DNA from 3 places in the Brevibacillus sp. HB1.4B genome. Region 1 is predicted to be linked to each of the others. Evidence: a T-box and tRNA genes for the amino acid it is inferred to sense, from the RefSeq annotation. Region 1 holds a T-box; the other regions hold tRNA genes.

The links. A T-box is a leader RNA that pairs with one kind of tRNA and senses whether it is charged. The one in region 1 lies ahead of argS (arginine--tRNA ligase), so its partner is inferred to be a tRNA-Arg.
Region 2: it has a tRNA-Arg gene. The T-box ahead of argS (arginine--tRNA ligase) is inferred to sense a tRNA for this amino acid. The anticodon was not compared.
Region 3: it has a tRNA-Arg gene. The T-box ahead of argS (arginine--tRNA ligase) is inferred to sense a tRNA for this amino acid. The anticodon was not compared.

Annotation. Positions count from the first base shown of each region.
Region 1 is NZ_JABSUT010000017.1:40,475-47,336, reverse strand. It holds gene HP398_RS28625 (YcdB/YcdC domain-containing protein) at 1-1,986, opposite strand, end outside; gene HP398_RS28620 (sigma-70 family RNA polymerase sigma factor) at 1,977-2,549, opposite strand; gene HP398_RS28615 (hypothetical protein) at 2,565-3,242, shown strand; T-box leader at 3,286-3,550, shown strand; gene argS (arginine--tRNA ligase) at 3,600-5,315, shown strand; gene HP398_RS28605 (hypothetical protein) at 5,441-5,803, shown strand; gene HP398_RS28600 (thiolase family protein) at 5,888-6,862, opposite strand, start outside.
Region 2 is NZ_JABSUT010000011.1:266,478-273,339, forward strand. It holds gene HP398_RS24645 (sugar-binding transcriptional regulator) at 1-282, opposite strand, end outside; gene HP398_RS24650 (glutaredoxin family protein) at 449-721, opposite strand; gene rpoN (RNA polymerase factor sigma-54) at 727-2,100, opposite strand; tRNA gene HP398_RS24660 (tRNA-Arg) at 2,343-2,417, shown strand; gene HP398_RS24665 (FecCD family ABC transporter permease) at 2,565-3,605, opposite strand; gene HP398_RS24670 (FecCD family ABC transporter permease) at 3,598-4,614, opposite strand; gene HP398_RS24675 (ABC transporter substrate-binding protein) at 4,880-5,890, shown strand; gene HP398_RS24680 (hypothetical protein) at 5,966-6,124, opposite strand; gene HP398_RS24685 (PAS domain-containing sensor histidine kinase) at 6,319-6,862, shown strand, end outside.
Region 3 is NZ_JABSUT010000022.1:13,536-20,397, reverse strand. It holds gene HP398_RS30305 (hypothetical protein) at 1-1,586, opposite strand, end outside; gene HP398_RS30300 (DUF7832 domain-containing protein) at 1,711-2,136, shown strand; gene HP398_RS30295 (hypothetical protein) at 2,176-2,715, opposite strand; tRNA gene HP398_RS30290 (tRNA-Arg) at 2,829-2,905, opposite strand; gene HP398_RS30285 (histidinol phosphate phosphatase domain-containing protein) at 2,979-4,007, opposite strand; gene HP398_RS30280 (DeoR/GlpR family DNA-binding transcription regulator) at 4,001-4,801, opposite strand; gene HP398_RS30275 (ABC transporter ATP-binding protein) at 4,785-5,804, opposite strand; gene HP398_RS30270 (ABC transporter permease) at 5,804-6,592, opposite strand; gene HP398_RS30265 (ABC transporter permease) at 6,589-6,862, opposite strand, start outside.

The DNA.
Region 1 (6,862 bases):
CTCGTGCGTCTCTCTGTAGTTTTCAAACTTTGTCACTTTGCCAGAAGACGGATCGACTGTTACTGAATAAGCCGCTTTTTGCCCGCGATCCTGTACTGGAATGCCATCCTTGCTCATGAGATATCTGAATTCCCATTCGCCCGATGACACAGGATTCGTTTCGCCTGGCTGTATGACTTGTGCCAATTGCACTTCTTTTATGCCTGGATCAACGTATTTAGGCAGAAAGGCAAGTGCAGCCTCTTCCGCTTGCTCGCGTTTGACAGTCACTGCTGTATCGGAACGAGGTGTTCCCAGCCCGACGACACTGCCTGTTTCTGCAAGGACTTCTACGCCGATATACTTGTCATTTTTATCATTCCAGGCGTATTCCTTGCGTCCGTCACGGTTACTCTCTCTATAGGTCGAGTCATCCACTTGTATGCCGAATTCCGCTTGAAGCAACGCTTTTGCCTCATCCTTGGAGCGAACCTTGACGTATTCCTTTGGAGATTCGATCGGATGGGCTTCCTTCGTATTCAACTGATCATAAGCAAGCCCGTTATCTCCCGTTCCATACACCGTCTTGCCATTTGTCGCGTCGATATACCACTCCTGACCATCTTCACGTCCTCTTTGCATGAAGGAAACAGCTGGTGTGTACTCCAGAATGGGCTGCCACATATCCCCTTGTTTTGATTGTGGCTGTATTCTCGGATTCTGCACGTACCGAAGCTTCATATGCTCGCTCAGCTCTTTGATGGCTACCTCTTCTGACACAGCAGTCGATACATCCGGGTACTGCGACGGCTCAAATGATTCGAGGTCCTTACTGAAATATTCGAGGTGGCCAGAGTCGGTTGTTTCGATGCTTATTTCATCAGACAACACCGGCATCCCGTTATAGTATCTCAGGTACAATCCCGGATGGTTGGCGTCCAACAACCGATAGTTCTCGCTATCAGCCCCGAGCAGCTTGTTCAGGAACTGTCGCTCTTGCTCCAATGCTTTTGCTCCTTCTGCTCTTTTCTGGCTCGCTGCTTCCTTTTCATCCTTCAACAGAAGGCTATACCATTCCAATGCTTGACCATTGCCAGTGATCACAAGAGAAACTTTATGCCCCTCTTTGTTCGTTTTCCCCAAGATGAATGACATGCCATCGTGGTTCTTTTCTTTATCCAAAAGAAGAAGGGAGGGGTTCAAATCGGGCACGGTATCTGTCAGCTTGGTGAAAAAAGCTTGTTCACTCGTATTCAATCGCCCGAAAAACGCGACTTGCTCACGTTCGTCAATTCCAACCGACAATACGTCGAACGGAACGGGCTGGCCGTTTTCCATACGTTGATAATTCACGCTCATCCATGGGCCTTTTACCTTATACTCGTCCGTATAGATCTGAGTCTCGACGAGCTGATAGGTCTTACTTTCCTCCTCCAAAAAAGCTTGAAGAAATGCGCTTGCTGCTTTCTCCGCAGTCTTGGCTGATGGCAATTTCTCTTCCTTCTGTTCTCCTCGATCACCATCAATTGTAAAGCTCTCAATTTGTCCTGTCTGTATATCATAAGCAACATTGGCACGCGCATTATCGCCTTCCAGTAACATTAAGTCACTGATTCCATGGCTTGTACGATCCACCCTGATTGTCATCTTGCTCAAAGCTGGAATCACCTTTTTCAATGGTAAAACAGCCTCTTCCGGCGACACCTTTACGTTGTTCTGATTGGCCTCCGTTTTCTTTTTATCCCTTGCAGTCGTTGCGACCGCATTCGTTACATTTTTTCCACTGGGCATCTGTGAAAACCAACCTTGTTGCTGCAAGCCCACGGCTGTTACCGCCAAGCAAGCTACCAAGGAGCCAGCCATGAATATCCTGTTCCGATTCTTGTGTTTATCTCGTGCAATCGCATCTCTGATCCGCGATTCCATTTCTTTTGTAAACCTCACTTCCTCCACAGATTTCTCACTTGCACTCCGTACCACTTCGCGAATTTGCTTATCTACATCCATTCCAATCCCTCCTTTTCACACAATGCCTTAAAATGTTTTCGGGCCCGTGACAATTGGGTTCGTACGGCATCTTCTGAAATATCCAACACTTGCGCAATCTCTCTTATCGACAAATCTTCATAGTAATGAAGTACCATGACTTTTCGGTACAGCGGCGAGAGCTTCATCACCTGCTCCGCTACCTGTACCTTGCTCATTCGTCCGATGACTGCCGCTTCAACGTTTGCGGTGTCGGCCTTCTCCGGGGGTGCTTCCTCTTTGGAGAGGTATGTAGAAAAAATCTGGCGAAAGGACCACGAACGCAAATATTTGCGGGACTCGTTGATCGCAATTCGGTAAAGCCACGTTTTTACGCTACTCTGATGGCGGAACTGATCCAGACCCCGATACGCCTTCAGGAACACTTCCTGGGTAATGTCTTCCGCGATTCCCCGGTCCTTGACGATCAAGTAGGCGAGCTGCACGATGTTGTCTCCGTACTCGCTCATGAGTCTCGTCAGCTTCTCCTCGTTGGTCAGTTGCAGCGTCCAGTCCGCTTCGCTACTTTTGGCACTTGCATTCACGCGCTGTTCACCTCCTTGTTTCGTGTTGATATGTATTTGATCCAGCTGGCTTATTTTTGTGACAAGATTATCCAATTGTTTTATCAATCATCCTTTTCCCTGCTTCCACTGCTGCACTCCGTTGCGTTGCTTTCATTGTCAGAGCACATTGCTTTTGCTATCATGAGGCTTATTGTAGAGCGAAAGGAACGAGATGACATGGCTGACTTGCAAGCACGTGAAAAAGACAAATTTCTGTCCTGTTTAGAGACCATAAAAGAACTATCCAAATCCGAATTTGAAACGTATTCCATCGTTAAGAATACCGAAACTGGGGAACATTATCTCCACTATTTTTTGTCCCACATTAACTTGTCCGAGGGAGGCAGAAGAGACGATTACGATCACTTCCTGCCGATTGAATCCGACGATATTTTAGCGATTATGTTTGGCGAACAGCCTTACCAGTTTCCGGAGAACTGGCGCTCCGCTTATTTGCGCAGTGGGAATGACAATCGATTGATCCCGTTCGATCCATCGGAAAATTACGATCTGGACGATGCCGCTGCTGCCGAGCTGGCCATGCTCGAAAAGCTGGAACAGTACAAAGAGCAAATGATGAACGCGGATAACCTCAGCGCGGAAGAAAGAGAAGAGCTGACCAAACAATATTTCGCGGAATTAGATAAGATTTTGCAAAAACCGGAACAGTGAGTTGCATCCTGACGGTTAAAACAGCTATAATTCTAGAGAAACAAACGAATCGTTGATGAGGAAAGTACTCCTTGTGCGAGGCTGTAGCGAGTCGGGGACGGTGTGAGCCCGATGCCAAACCATGTGAGGAAACGCCCCTCGGAGATGCGGCCTGAACATCCTACGCCAGTCAATATGGGCAACGGATCGTGTAGGGCTATGCCGGGACTGCCCGTTACAGCAGGTCAAGCGGTTTTTGTCTTCCAAGTTTACTGGAAGGGAAAAACAACAAGAGTGGCACCGCGGGAGTATAACCTCTCGTCTCTTTTTCACAGGAGACGTAGAGGTTTTTTTATTTGAAAGGAGTAGAAATTTTAGATGAGCTACAAACACCAAGTCGCTGAAAAGATTGCCGCTACGCTCTCCTCGATGGGCGTAGACACACTGACAAAAGAAGCCGTATACGGCATGCTGGAAACACCACCAAACCCTGCAATGGGCGATGTGGCCTTCCCTTGCTTCCAATTGGCAAAAGCATTGCGCAAAGCCCCACCGATGATCGCAGCAGAGCTGGCTGGACAGCTCTCCGGTGCACCATTGCGTGAATCACAAGCAGTTGGACCGTATGTGAACCTGTTCCTGGACCAAGAAAATGTGGCAGAGCAAGTAATCGGAACCATCATTACGCAAGGCAGCACATATGGAAGCAGCAATGTCGGTCAAGGACGCAAAGTACCAATCGACCTCTCCTCACCGAATATCGCCAAGCCGTTTTCCATGGGGCATCTGCGCTCTACTGTAATCGGAAACGCGATTGCCAACATCATGGAAAAGCAAGGCTACGAGCCAGTGCGCATCAATCACTTGGGTGACTGGGGTACGCAGTTCGGTAAACTGATCGTTGCGTACCGCCTCTGGGGTGACGAAGCAAAGGTAAAAGCAGAACCAATCAAGGAGCTGCTCAGCCTCTACGTTCGCTTCCACGAAGAAGTCGAAAACGATTCTACGCTGGAAGACCAAGGCCGTGAATGGTTCAAAAAGCTCGAGGATGGCGACGAAGAAGCACAGCATCTGTGGAAATGGTTCCGTGATGAGTCCCTCAAGGAATTCATGAAGATCTACGACCTGATGAACGTAGCCTTCGACTCCACACACGGTGAAGCATTCTACAACGACAAAATGGATCGCGTTGTTACGTTGCTCGAGGAAAAAGGTCTCTTGACTGAATCCGACGGTGCGATGGTCGTGAACCTCGATGAATACAACATGCCGCCATGCCTGATCAAAAAATCAGACGGCGCTACCCTGTACGCTACGCGTGATTTGGCTGCTGCCCTCTTCCGCCACGAATCGTACGATTTTGCAAAAGCACTCTATGTCGTAGGGAACGAGCAACGCCTCCACTTCCAGCAGCTCTATAAAGTGTTGGAAAAAATGGGCTATGCTTGGTCCGCAAATATGCACCACATCCCATTCGGCATGATGCTCAAGGACGGCAAGAAAATGTCCACGCGTAAAGGGAAAGTGGTTCTCTTGGAAGAAGTGTTGGCACAGGCCATTTCTGATGTCCAAAAAGTCATCGAAGAGAAAAACCCTACGTTATCCAATAAAGAAGAGGTGGCTCGTCAAGTCGGGGTAGGCGCAGTTATTTTCCATGACTTGAAAAACTTCCGCCTGAATGATGTCAACTTCTCCTGGGAAGAGATGCTGACCTTCGAAGGGGAAACAGGACCATACGTGCAATACGCACACGCTCGTGCATGCTCACTCTTGCGCAGAGGTGGCTACCAGCCAGCAACGACAGTGAACCTGGCTTCCGGTGCACTTGACAGCAAAGAGGCTTGGGCAGTGATTACCCTCTTGAACGCGTTCCCAGAGGTAATCGAACGTGCTGCCGATAACTTCGATCCGTCGCAAATCGGCAAGTATGTAATCGACCTAGCGCAAACGTTCAACAAGTTCTATGCGAATGTACGCATCCTGGCTGAAGAAGAAGATGTGAAAGCATCCCGTCTCCAGCTCGTAGCAGCAGTCGTTGCTGTACTAAAGGAAGGTCTGCGTCTGCTCGGTTTGGCTGCTCCAGAAGAAATGTAAGAAAGAATACGAAAAGCCGGTTGCCTTCCTCTTGCGGGGAAGCTCCGGCTTTTTTGATAGTCCCGTGTCATCATCATTCATCTGTGAGATAATGAAACGATGGCAGATGAATGAGGTGATCAACGATGGGAAGACGTGTACATTTTGGAAAGACGGATTTTACCTTGCGTCTCACTGGCTTGCATACCTTCTTAGCCTTGAAGAGCACCATCACGTTACCGTATCAATCGATCAAGCATGTCGAGGTCGGTTCTTTTGTTCCGCCAAAATGGATGTTGCGCATGCCAGGGACGTCTATAGCTCCATTGAACATATATGAAGGAAGCTTTCAGCATGGAAATGAATGGTACTTCCTTTCTTTTGCCCAGACTGATTCGTTGTTGATTCTAGAAGTAGAGGGTCATGTTAAATATCAGCATGTCATTGTACAGCTGGAAAACCCAACAGAAGTAGCGGCCACATTGCGAAAATACTTACACGAACAATAGGTCCCCTAATAAGCGATCACACTTTCATGGCAAAAAGCCCCGACATATCAATGTTCGGGGCTTTTTCATATGCACATGAGAATTTTACATCGTCAAATTTTCATAGATCACTGACATCCCCATGCCACCTGCCATGCATAGCGTCACCATGCCATACTTCTCTCGTCTGCGCATCATTTCGTTCATCAACGTCACTGTCAGTTTAGCACCAGTAGCTCCCACAGGGTGACCCAAGGCAATCGCGCCTCCATTGACATTCACCTTGCTCGTGTCCAGCTCCAGGCATTTGATTACAGACAAAGCCTGGGCGGCAAATGCCTCGTTCAATTCGATGAGTCCAATGTCACCCTGCGTCAATCCCGCTTTCTCCAGAACCTTCTGCGTGGCGGGCACTGGTCCGATTCCCATCACCCCAGGTTCGACGCCTGCGCTTGCAAAAGCCTTGATTTTCACGAGCGGAGTCAAACCCGCTTCCTCCGCCTTTTCACGAGACATCATCAATACAGCGGCTGCGCCGTCATTCATCGGACACGCATTTCCGGCAGTGATGGTTCCTTCATTTTGAAAAACACTTTTCAGCTTAGCCAGCTCTTCCAGCTTGATATCATGGCGAACGGATTCATCTTGCGCAAATACGCGGGTGCCTTTGCGATCCTTGATTTCAATCGGTACGATCTCACTCTCGAACGTACCCGCTTCGATTGCTGCCGCTGCTCTTACGTGACTCTCGTAGGCATAACGATCCTGCTCCTCACGGGAAATACCGTACTGTACAGCCAGCCGTTCTGCGGTCATGCCCATATGCTCACCAGTCAACGAGCAGATCAAGCCATCGGATAAGAGAGCGTCCTCCATGGACAAATTGCCAAATTTGCTGCCCCAGCGGTTCTTCACGAGGTAGGGAACATTGCTCATGGACTCCACTCCCCCCGCAATCACCACATCCTCTTGACCTGCTGCTATGGCTAGCGCACCGTTGCCAATCGCCTTCAATCCTGAACCACATGCTTTGATGACGATGTGACCATAGACATTGCGTGGAAATCCCGCCAGCTGCGA
Region 2 (6,862 bases), on a different contig from region 1:
AAGGCCGAATAGGTCTCCTACGAGAGGCTCCATGTCGTCCAAGACTTGTTGCCCTTCTTCACTCAGGCTCATTCCCGCAGCCGTTACATGAAGGAGCCCCGTCTCTTTTAGCAGTTCCACTTCTGCCCGCAAAATACGCTCAGTAGTATCCATGGCTTGAGCTAGACCTCTTCTGCCAATCGGCTGCAAATGATAGATGGATCGGAGCAACATGTACCGCTGACGCAAAACCTGAATCAAGTCAGGCAACAATTTTTGTTGCAGTTCCAGTAAACGTCGCATTTTGCCTTCTTCCTTGGTTACAAATTGTTGATCGGGACGTTAAATGTCCCTGTATATACATTTTTTGTCCCGCTTGGTGCAAAAAAAGATCACTTGCTACAACTTGAATGTATCATATTTAACAATATCTTGCAAGTTCCCCCGAGTCCCTATAAAAAAGTGCCACTCATGACCGAGCGGCACGTCTATGTAATTCGTCTCGCAGCTCCTCTAGCGTCACCACATGTGTAATGGAACGAAACACGATTTCTCCATCAATCTCGACTACTGGAATGACAAACATCATTTCTTCATGCAAGACCGGATCACTTTCAATATCAACCATGCGCATACGAAGGGGGAGCTCCTTCGCCAAACTGCGGATGTAGAGCTCCACCTCGTCGCACAAATGACATTTTTTTCTCCCGTACAAGACAATTTCAAACGTTTTTTCATTCATGCCCGTTAAAACCTCTTTCGTTTAGCCGACGATGGGATCAGCATTTCTTCCCGGTACTTGGCAACCGTACGGCGGGAGATTTCAATCCCCTCTGTAAGCAACATCTCACCCAGCTTTTGATCAGATAACGGAGACTTCCGATCTTCTTGTTCGATCAGTGCTTTGATTCTGCGCTTAACACTCTCAGAAGAAGTCACTTCCCCGCTAGATGTAGAGAGTGCTGACGTAAAGAAATACTTCAGTTCAAAGATTCCACGCGGTGTCTGGACGTATTTGTTGCTGGTTGCCCGGCTGATCGTCGATTCATGCAGGCTGACCCGCTCTGCTATTTCTTTTTGTGTCATGGGCTTTAAGTAATGAATCCCCCGATCAAAAAACTCCCGTTGCATATCGAGGATGGCCTGAGTTACACGCATGAGCGTCAGGCGGCGCTGCTCCAGACTTTTTGCCAGCCACATAGCAGCATTCAGCTTATCGTGAATGAACTGCTTGGCTTCATCCTGACTTTTTTGCTGGCTCAGCATCTTTTCATAGAAGCTGTTGATTTTCAGCCGCGGTGCAGCAACATCATTGACCAATACTACATAATCATTCCCGACCTTCTCTACCGTCACATCTGGAATGACATATCTTGTGTCTACTGCGGAAAAGGCCGCCCCTGGACGCGGATTCAGCGTACGGATCAAGTCTGCCATCGCCTGTACCTCTTGCGGTGTACACCCGATTTTGTCTGCAATCCGCTGATAGCGATTGTCCGCCAAATCTTGCAGGTGGTTGCGAACGACCTGAACGATCTTTTCATCATCGAGTGCCAAATGCTCGAGCTGCAGCAAAAGACATTCTTCTAGGCTGCGTGAAGCTACGCCTACTGGATCAAAATGCTGCAAGACGGACAACACGTCCTCAATCTCCAGCATTTCAGCACCTAGGCGCGTACTCGCTTCCTCCAGTGTAATTTCCAAATACCCCTTCTCATCCAGATTCCCGATCAAAAAGAGAGCGATCTGTTTTTGCAGCGACGAGAATCCTTTTACATAGCCGAGTTGACGCTCCAGATGTTCGTACAGCGTCTCCGCACCTTGCTGGACGTAATCCAACGGATTGTAAGTGCTTTCATTTTTCAACGAACCGTACTCACCTGTCGCGCGATTGCCCACAATTTCTTTCCAGTCAATCTCAGGAGCTGGTTTCTCTGCTTTTGCAGAAGCGACTTCTCCAGCAACTTCAAGGTCAAAAACAGGATTTTCATTGGCCTGATCCTGCAAATAGGAGATGAGATCAATGGCTGAATACTGCAATATGGTAATCGCTTGGCGTAATTCCGGCGTCATCACTAATTTCAGTGTTTGTTCTTGAAATAACCCCAATCCCATGTTCATGAAGCCCGCCTCCTTCGCACTTGCTCATGCTGCTCGATGACTCTTTATTTTCATTATATTCGTTCTCTCATGCAATTTTCCTGCCAAATTGATGAAGCAGAACACAAAAAACGTCGAAAGATCTTCACCAATGGACTTTTTCACTCTCGCTTACCTTATCACTAGTTTTTTCTGCTGAACTACTTTTTTTCGTTTGCATTGAGATTCTCGATGTTTTATAATGAAAATTGTCGTCACAATATACGCCTGTAGCTCAGTGGATAGAGCAATGGTCTCCGGAACCATGTGCGGGGGTTCGATTCCCTTCAGGCGTACCATACTAATAAAGACAAAGCGATCTCTTGGACTTCCAGAGGTCGCTTTTTTATGTTGAATCCCCATGGGAACAAAAAAAACAGCCCGATTATGAACTGTTTCTCTTGCGTGACATTTACTCGTTAAAAATCGCCTTGACATCAGGGGACCTATTGATGATTCCTCGTTTTATACAAAAGATAAACAAAAAACGGCGCTCCAATCGCTGCGGTAAAAATCCCAGCTGGTAAATCATGCGGTAAAAACACCGTTCTCCCAATCAAATCAGCCAAGACGACAAGCATCCCACCCAAAACAGCGGAAGCCGGCAGCAAGTAGCCATACGCTGAGCCAACTAGCCTACGCGCAATATGTGGAGCCATCAAACCGATAAAACTGATTCCTCCTGCCACACCGACCGCAGCACCTGCCAGTGCCACACTAATCGCAATCAAGAGCAATCTCTTCTTATCAATTGCTACGCCAATGCCTCTGGCGATATCATCACCGAGCTCCTGGGCATTCAAATAACGGATTTGGAAAATCGTAGCCACGAGAAACAAAAGCGTCCACGGAAGCAACGTCATGACATTTACCCAAGACATACCGTACACCGTTCCAGTCATCCACCCTAGAGCGTTTGAAGCTTTGTGGGTTTGGGTGATCACCATGAAAAAGATCGTTAATGCTCCCATCCCCGCTGATATACATACACCGACAAGCGCGAGGCGAAAAGGTGAGACTCCCTCCTTCCACGCAGTGAGATACGTAAGCGTAGCGGTTAGCAATCCACCGGTCAAGGCCACCAATGGCATCCATTGCACACTTACATCTTTTGCGAATGTGATAAATGCTACCGCTGCTGCCGTCGCTCCCGCTGTAGTTCCGATCAAATCAGGCGAAGCTAACGGATTTCGTACCAAGGACTGTAAGATGGCCCCCGATACCGCCAGGGAAGCCCCCACCATGACTGAAACGACAACGCGAGGCAACCGCCAATCGAGCACGATCAATTCATTCTGTTCACTGCCCGCTCCCACAAAAGCTTTAATGACTTCCCACACAGGAATATGCAAGCTACCTAAGCCAATACTCAATACAATCACAACAGATAACAGCAAAAATAGTATGAAATTAATTCCTAACGCCCGCTTATTTACATGAAACGAGAGCGCTGGCTTCTTGGTCCGAATGACTACATGTCTATGCATACGCCCTCCTCCTGACCAGCGGGATGATAAAGGCCACTCCGATCATGGCGGTTGCTACGCCTACTGGTACTTCCAAACGCATCGGCATCAATACAAGGCGAGAAAGCAAATCAGCGCAGACCAGAAAAGCTCCACCGAAGACGATCGAATAGGGAATCAACCATCGATGATCAAGACCGACTAAAAAACGACAAAGATGCGGGATGATGATGCCCACAAATGCAATCGGTCCGGCGAGCGCGACACTCCCACCTGCCAAGAGCACCACGATCAATATCGCTATAGCTTTTACCAAGATAATCTTTTGGCCCAGACCAGTCGCCACATCATCACCGAGTACCATCAAATTTAACGAACCGGTCAGTAGCATAGCGCCTAACCAGCCTACTAGCAAATAAGGAATGATCATAAAAAAATGATCGAGCTGTCTTCCCTCCACAGAACCAACTAACCAGTAAAAAGCCTCTGTCATCGTCTTTTCTTGCAGCAGCATAAACAGAGAGGTCACAGACGAAGCAAAAGCGGCAACCGCTGCACCCGAAAGTGTCAGCTTAATCGGAGTCATGCCTCCCCGCCCAGCGGAAGCCAACCCGTATACAAGCAGAGCAGTCACACCCGCTCCGATAAAGCCTGCCCACATCATTTTCGACACTGGGAATTGCGAGCCAAAAACAACAATCGTCGTCACAATAGCTGCTGCAGCTCCAGCGTTCACACCAATAAGAGATGGTGAAGCCAAAGGATTTCGAGTCAACGCCTGCAACAAAACACCTGCTACAGCGAGGCTGCTCCCCACCGCTACCGCTGTAAGTGTACGCGGCATTCGGGAAGTCGTAATAATCAAATGTTCCTCTGAACCGGAAAATTGGGTGTATGCCTCTACTGCAGTAATGAGCGAATACCGATTGATTCCGAAAAGGATACTAGCTACCATCACGACTGCCAGGACGACGAGTCCTACTATGAGTACAGTAGTCTTTTGCAGTCGGCTGGACAAAATCACATTCACGCCTGTTCCCTTCTTTCCGTTGCATTCTACCTATTCTGTCTATTCGCTACATATGTATGTAAGTTTCTCCCACTAATCAGTCTAAGCTTGCGGATAGGGCTAGTCAATGATATTGATTTTTATTATCGCTATTGGAAAATTCAGCACAAAAATATCTATACTTTTCCTTTCGTTCCAAAAAATATATTGACACATTGTCATATAAGCATATACAGTAGTGAAGAAAAATGATAATCATTATCAGTTAAAAGGGGGATTTTCCATCATGCGCAAAACTTCCCTGCGTTTGATGCTCGGGGCTATGCTTTCCGCTGTGATGCTCGTAACAGGTTGCGGGGGACAGGCAACGTCTACATCCAGCTCATCTTCTTCTACTCCAGCTGCGTCAACAACTACACCTGCACCGGCAGCGTCTGAAGAGAGAGAAGTAAAACACTTTATGGGGTCAACAAAAATAAAAGGGACTCCTCAGCGAGTGGTCGCTCTTACTAGTGAAAGCACAGAGGCTGTTCTCGCATTAGGGATTACGCCAGTTGGGGCTGTCATGAGTGGCCTCGGTAAACCTGGTGACCCATGGCATCCACATATTAAAGAGAAAATGAAGGATGCAGTTGAATTGGGTGACGAGAACCAACCGAATGTTGAACTGATCGCCAGCCTGAAGCCAGACCTGATTCTGGGAACAAAAGGACGCCAAGGGCAAGAAAAAGTATACGCTCAGCTTTCCGCGATTGCCCCAACCGTCTTCTCCGAGGATCTCGTAGGCAGATGGAAAATCAACTTTGCACTTTACTCCGAAGCGTTGAATAAAAAAGCTGAAGGCGACAAGCTGATGGCTGATTTCGATAAGAAGATTGAAGAGGCAAAAGGAAAACTGGGTGACAAGACGAAGATGAAAGTCTCTGTCGTTCGTTTCGTAGCTGGAAAAACTCGTCTTTACTTGAAAGACACTTTCTCTGGCGTTGTTCTGAGCCAGCTCGGCATTGCTCGACCAGCCTCCCAAGACATCGATGAGTTCAAAAAAGACATTCCAAAAGAGCTCATGGCTGAAATGGATGGCGATGTCATGTTTTACTGGATCGGTGATTATTCCGGTGATGGATCTGCCAATAAATACACCGAGGAATGGATGAAAGATCCGCTCTATCAAAAACTGAATGTCGCGAAAAACAATAAGGCATTCCAAGTTGACGAAGTGATCTGGAACGTAGGTGGCGGTATCCTTTCTGCTGAACTGCTTGTTGATGACATCGTAGAACGCTTCTCCAAACTGTAGGCTATATACTTTCCGATACCGTCAATAAAGCAGGAGTGGTTGAGATAACCACTCCTTTTCTTTTACCTACTGGCATTATTGATCGAGTTCCTTACTTCCAGCAGTATCCTTACTGGGCAGAATCGGATCTATTTGTTCAGGTTTACGCGAATAAGCTTTGTTTGTAACCAAAATCGTCGCACCGATGATGACGATAAAAATGAGCACCAACGCAACGATAAAACCAGTTGTCATGCATACACCCCCGACTTTTTTCTAACTCTCATTATAGCTGATTTCCATGCGAGTCAGAACCTTCATGCATAACCAATTCATTATGGAATAACAAACTATTCCAAATTTTGATAGGAAAATGGGTCTTATATCTCGAATAGTTACGACAACGCTATCTCACTCAAATACTTGATAGACTATGCGGGGGAAATCTGATGAACAAGCTTAATACCCCTTTCTTATGGAAAAAGAAACGCTCAAAAAAGGAAATCACGCAAGTGTTATTTCCAGATCAAATATTAAAAGCATTTTTTCACTTTACGACGGATGCCATCTCGATTAGTGATCTCGATAACAATATCGTCTTGGTGAATCATGCTTTTGAGCAATACTACGGTTGGTCCATGGAGGAGATTTACGCTTCACCGCTCTGCTTCATTCCAGACGAGTATAGGAGCGAGACCAAACAGTTATTTGATGCGGTCAGGAGCATGGGTGTCTTACTAACCAATTACGAAACCATCAGGCAGCGAAAAGATGGCACGAAGATGGATGTCATTCTGTCGGCTGCTCCAATCAAAGATGAAACGGGAAAAATTATTGGTGCTTCCTGTATTACCCGTGACATTTCCGACCGCAAAAAAATTGAAGAGGCCTTGCGTCAAACCGAAGCCAAATATCGTCTCCTCATCGATCATACCCAGGATATCGTGACGATTTATGATTTATCCATGCGACGCATCTATGCATCCCCATCAA
Region 3 (6,862 bases), on a different contig from region 1:
TGCTTCTTTTTTTCTTCTACTCTTATTTCTTTCTTTTTGGGTAGGGGCTGTTGAATCGGTGTTCTTTCTGGCTTTACAGGCACTACATTCTTTTTCTTTCCCGTATGGTTGGTATTTTTCTTCATGATCTTGTTAGGCGGTTGATTCTTCTTCTTTTTTCTTCTATTCATATACCAATACCATAAAGGAAGAATACCGAGCATAATCGTACCCGCCGTAATGAGATACAGCTTCCAGATCGATTGCCTTTTCTCTTCCTCCTTTTTTTCTTCCCGCATCTTTTGGACAGCCTGTTCAAAATCACGAACCATATAATTTTCTTTAACAGACGACAAGTTCTTTACAAACCCAACCGAGCCCCTTCCATAATAGATAAAATTCCGCAGGGCATTGTTCACTGTCATCTGGTATATGTATCCTGTCGGGACACCTGAATCCTGGATTTTTTCTTTGATCTCTCCCATAAGATCAGGAGAAGTCGGATCAATCATTTGGTCATATTCCAAAACTTCATAGTTCTTAAGTTCTTTTTTTCCTACTAACTGAACATTTTCTTCATTATTGAACAGAAAATACCTCGGAATCCTATTGATACTCTTCCGATAGACTTTGTTTTTCGGGAAATTATGCAAGGCCATTTCGTTGCTATGCATTTCCAGCGTTTGCTCTGACAGCAGTACCTCTTCTGCTTCTATGATGGGGAGGTTTTTCTCTAAGGCTTCATATTTAGGGAGCCAGTGAATGATACCATCTGGGTCTAAAAACATGTAAATGTCCTGATATTGAAAGGATGCCACATAGATTTGATCCGTTGGCAGGCTATTAAGATAAAACTCTTTTTCAAATGGAGTTGGATCGAAATTGTATGGGATGTTAAATACTGTTGCCCCATTTATCTCACTCTCATCTACCTCTTCTAACTGTCCGTTATTATGTACGGTAAAGTATAGGGGACCATTATGAGTTGGGTCACCCCAAATGGTCGATTGATAATATTGATTCGGTTGTAAATGGTATGGTCCAGTACCGCTATCGATTTGGATTAAGAGTTCGGACCGCTTGATTCTTTCCTCTTCCGCAGCGGCTTCTTCGCTCGTCTCCTCTTCTTGGCTTGTCTCTTCTTCCACGCTTTCTTCTTCATCATCGTCGTCATCGTCAGCCTTTTTTTTGATTTTAACCGGCTTGGATGATTTGAAACCGCTTGACGGTTTTGCGCTTTTTATCGAGGAGCTTGAACTTTTGCTGGCTGAGCCTGAGCTTTTTCCTGAAGAGTACGAGCTTCTGCCGGACGAATAGGAGCCTGTACTTGATGACCCTGAGCTTCTGCCCGACGAATATGAGCTGGTACCAGATGATCCTGAACTTTTGCCGGACGAATAGGAGCTGGTACTAGACGAACCTGAGCTTCTGCCAGAACTACTGGAGCTAGAGGAACTAGAACCTCTAGATGACGCAGGCTCTACAGGAAGGATTACTAGACTAATCATTACAGCGCTAAGAAAATAGGCAAGCAAATTCCGCATGAAATATAACCCCTCTATGAACCAACCAATGGTTTTCTCTATATAACAGTTAAATACTACCACTTCGCATCATGGCAATGCTACAAAATTCCTACCCTTCCTTCTTCATCCTCTTTTGGCTTTTTACGATTACATCTATCCTGTATAATTTTTGAAAAATGGGCAATTAGAAAGAGAGGATTCGCTAGTGACAACGGTATACGATAAAGCGAAATATCATTACGAAAACTTTGAGGAGGATCTGCCTCAAAAACAGGCATACGTACATACAGGTTTTTTCATCGGCTGGTTGATTGAAAATGATATGGTTAGCAAGGATTTTCAAAAGAGTTTTGCAAACCTGATTGCTGATTTTAAACAAAGGAAGATGACTGGTCCTGAAGTTTATGAGAAGACGGATGGAGTATTTGCTAAAGACATGCTGAATGAAGAAGGAAACCAGTTCGCAATGTTTTACTTCGATTTCGATACGGGAGAGTATCGCTATCATTATCTCGAAGCGTTTGATTGTGATCCAAGCGTGTACCACGTGGAAGATACTTGGGGGAATTACGATCATATCAAAGATTGGATCGACAATGAGTATGAGTACTGGTGCGAGAAAAATGAATAAGACCGCGTGAGTACGCGGCCCTACGGTCAAGTCGCTATCCTATTTCTTCAGGATAAAATCAGACATAACTACCTTCTCCCATTGGATTCCTTTTGGACTCACGTTGGTGTAAAGCGTTATGGAGTCCGCATCTTCCATTACCGCTTTCAAATGAAAATTCATGTCCTTGGGCTGCAAATATTCATCATACAGCTGTTGGTAGTTGGGATCGTTCTTTTCTTTGGCGACTTTGATGTATTCTACGGTGTCAGGGTCTTTCTCAAAGTTTTTGTATTTCACTTGATATGCGAATGTCGCTTCTACTTTTCCATCTACTGTTTTCTCTTCATAATCCGATAGTGTAAACTCCAGCAGCTCATAGTAGGGGGAGAAAGCTTTCTTGCTCTCTTCTTCCATATAGCTTGCGATTTGGTTATAGCTTGTAGAGCTGTCGACCGATTGTTTCGGTTCTGTGCCAGTGTTCATTACTTCTTTTGCAGGTGGCGCGGCAGTCTGATTTTGTACGACCGCATCTGAGCTGCAACCACTGAAGAAAATCGCCAAGACCATAGCCATACATCCTACCATCACTTTTTTCAAAAGAAATCCCCCCTTATTTCGTTCGTCATTTGATATACGTTATACATTGGAGGCATGCTACACGTCTCAACAAAAAAAGAAAAAACCTTGATACACCAAGGTTTTTTCTTCGATGGCGTCCCCGAGAGGATTCGAACCTCCGACCTACAGTTTAGGAAACCGTTGCTCTATCCTGCTGAGCTACGGGGACAAATATGATCACCTACTTTCTTATTATATGTGTATATCCATTTTTCGGCAAATCCTATCCATTCCAGTTCCTATCAGCAGTTCTCGTCTGGAATAGCTGATGCATAACGGATTGGCTTCATGATCCGTTGACGACCGGAAAAAGTAGCAATCTCCGTTACTCCCATTGAATGGAGGTTCTCCAGATTCGCCGCTACGTATCTCCCAATATCGTCGGGAAAGTGCGCGTCGGACGAGAGTGTCAGTGGAACACCATGCGCCACCAAAACGTCGAGAAAAACGGGACTTGGGCACATTTCCTTAACAGGATAGCGGTAGTACAGGCCCGCATTGATTTCGGTCGCTGTATCCGTTTCTCTCAAAGCAGTTGCGATCCGGTGGTAATAGGGAACTATCTCTGATTCCAGAGGGCGATAGGAGAACACTTTCAGATTGTCCAGATGGGCAACAAAATCAAATAAATTGCTCCTGATCATGCACTCAACCGTGTAGAAAAAGTCCGCGTATAACTGTTTCAGGTCATGCTGCTCAAACAGATGGCGAGTCTCGGGATTGTCAAAGCCCCATCCTTGCATAAAATGAACAGAACCGATCACATAATCCCACGAAGCGCCTGCCAGCAAGCTTTCCAATTCTGCCTCCCCGCCGATAAAGTAATCCGCTTCGATCCCCAGCCGCAACTCCACACCGCTTGCCGACCAACGCTGCTTTGCTGCCTCAATAGCGACACAAAAGTCATTAAGACTCTCGGTGCATACTTGATCAAGCCAAGTGCGCTGCAAGCGACCCAAATCGGTATCACTGAGGTCTAGATACCGTTCAAAATAGGGACGGGCTTCACGAAAGCGGTATAAATGATCGACAATCCCCACTTCCTTCAAGCCTTTGTTTAACGCTTCACGTAAATACAGATCGATCCAGGATGGGTCGTAGCACCCCAGAGACATGCGGTTATTTAATCGCGCAAGGCTGTCCAGCAGCCAGGTGCGGGTATGTCGAGGTTCAGTAAGTGGATAAAAGTGGTCGAGGGCAGTATTGGTACGGTCGAGCCAACGCAATGAAAAAGGCCCTTCTTCCAGATGAAGATGATAGTCGATCAGCATGTGAAGTCTCTCCTTCCCGGATGTTCGCTTATCCAGGTAGTTTGAATGCCAGACGAAAGCCATTCATCCGGTATCGGCTGGTCACAAATAACCGCGCTGACATCCTGCCAGCCGCAAATACGAAAAAATTGCGTTTGACCGATCTTGGTTGTGTCTCCCAATACATAGACTTGCTCTGCCCGCTGTACCATCATGGTCGAGCATAGCGTTTCTTCCATGTCATAGTCGGTGAAGCCATCAGCCGTCATTCCTCCACAGGAAATAAACGCTTTATCAAAATGAAAACGAGAGAGCAGCTCGCAGGTAAACGCCCCAGCAACCGATTGTTGGGCCGGATGGGTCAGGCCCCCCAGCATAATGACCTGACCGTTGAACTGATTGGCTTCCAACAGCTCGTTTAGTAAAGAAGCGGCGGGGAGCGAATTCGTGACAATCGTTAATTGGTTGAGGCCTTTTATAGCACGTGCCAATTCCAGTGTTGTCGTCCCGACATCGAGTGCGATGGTATCCCCGTCAGACAAAAGTTCTGCCGCGATTTGCCCGATTTTCGTTTTTGCCGTCTGTTGAATCGCCTGTTTCTTTTCAAAGTGCGGTTCACGCTTCGCCAAATGATAAGGGATAGCTCCTCCGTACACTCGTTTTAACAAACGTTGCTGTTCCAATTGGTCCAGATCACGTCGTATTGTCTCCGGTGTTACTGCCAGGTTTTTTGCCAGACTCATCACCTGAATTTTACCGTGGCGGTTCAATTCGTCTAGTATCACTTGCTGTCGTTCTTCAGGCAATAGTGTCATAAAGCGGAATCACATCCTTGGGACCTACATACATTGTTTTTGTTGTGCCTATCTGCTCCTGCTCGAAAGACAGGTGCAGAGTGTCCACCAGTACAGGAACATCACCAATGTTCAGCTCGTAACGGGTAATGTTGCCGAGCATGGTTACTTGAGCGATATTCCCGGTCAAGCAGATGTCCTCCCCAGTCAAAGGCTGTTCGCGAAACGTCTCGGGACGAATTGCGAAACGTTCAACTGCCGGATGAGACAAATGAGGCGCGATTTGGCTAAGCTGCTCGGCAGTCAGCACGTTGTAATTGCCAATGAAGCGAGCAACAAATTCAGATCGAGGTTGCGTGTAAATCTCTTGAGGACTGCCGTGCTGAACGATTCGTCCACCATTCATGATGTAGATGCGGTCACTGACAGCCATGGCTTCTTCCTGATCGTGCGTAACCAGCACAGTCGTCATGTTTAATTCTCGTTGGATCGTGCGTAGCTGCTTTTGCAAATTTTTACGAATCTGAGCATCAAGCGCGCTAAGCGGCTCATCGAGCAAAAGCACTTTTGGCCGGGTGACCAGAGAACGGGCAAGTGCCACACGCTGCTGCTGGCCACCAGACAATTCACGTGGGTAAGCCTGCTCCTTTCCCACCAATCCCACCAGCTCAATCATTTCTTGGACACGCACCCGAATCTCCGTTTTCGAGATTTTGTTCATTTCCAGGCCAAAGGCAATGTTTTGACTGACCGTAAGATTGGGAAAGAGCGCATACGATTGGAACACCATGCCGATCTGCCTGTTTTTTGGAGACACGTCCGTCACATCTTTGCCGTCAATGTAGATCATGCCCGTATCAGGGGCCGTCAAACCACTGAGGATGCGTAACAGCGTACTTTTGCCACACCCGCTAGGACCAAGCAAGGTAACCAGCTCACCTTTTTCAATCGCAAGATCGAGTTGCTGCAACACGTGTTGACCGTGAAAAGTTTTGGACAAGTGTTCGATTTGGACGTAGCTCATTAGGGAACCTCCTTGCGTGCGAAGCTTCGGCGCGTGAATTTTACAACCAGGCCAGTGATGATAGCCATGAGGACAAAATAAGTGACGGTAATTGCGCTGGCGACATGCCCACTTGACGATAGCTTGGCGTATAGATACATCTGCAGGGTTTCGTATCTTCCTCCCACCAGGATGTTAATCAATACGAATTCACCAAACAAAATGGAGAACGACAAGAGCGAGGACACGAAAATTCCAGACATGATATTCGGAACGATAATCCGTACAAACGCCTGCCAGTGGCTCGCACCCAAGAGCTCGGCTGCCTCCATCAACGAACGTGCCTGCAAGGCAAGCAGGCTGTTGCGCGTTCCCTGATATAAATACGGAAGCAAACCGACCAAATACGCCCCGGCGGTGATGATGACCATTGGAATTCCGTTTCCTGAATAAGTACGGATCAATCCGACCGCCATAATGACACCCGGAACGGCATAGGTCAGCATCACCAAAATTTGAACCAGCCTCTCCATCCGGGGAGCGTAGACGATAATGGAGAATACAGCAGGAACAATAATGACAACGGCAACGACAGTCGTCAGAAAGCTGAGCAAAAAAGAACGCCCGAATGCCTGCAAAAATCGGGGATCGGCATACAGCTCCGCGAACCATTTTCCTGTGAGTCCTTCCGGCAAAACCGTGCTATTCCACTCGGTTGCCAGTGAGTAAAGGATGGTAGCCGCGACAGGCAAAAACAAATACAGCATGAGCAACGCAAACGACAAGGATGGCAAACTGATCCGCTTCAAGACAAATCCCTCCGAATCTTCCGCGTCAGCCACTCGTTCACGAGCAGGGCGGCGGCAAGCGTCAGGCCGAGCAGTACAGCGAGAGCGCTACCCAGCTCGGGTCTGGCAAAAATGTCGCCAGATACTAGCGCACCAATCCGAATGGGCACCAGATTGTAGTTGCTCCCGGTGAGCGCGTAGGCAGAAGCATAAGCACCCATTGCGTTGGCAAACAGAATGCTGAATGTGCCGACGATGCCTGGAAGCAGTACCGGAAAACCGATTCTCAGC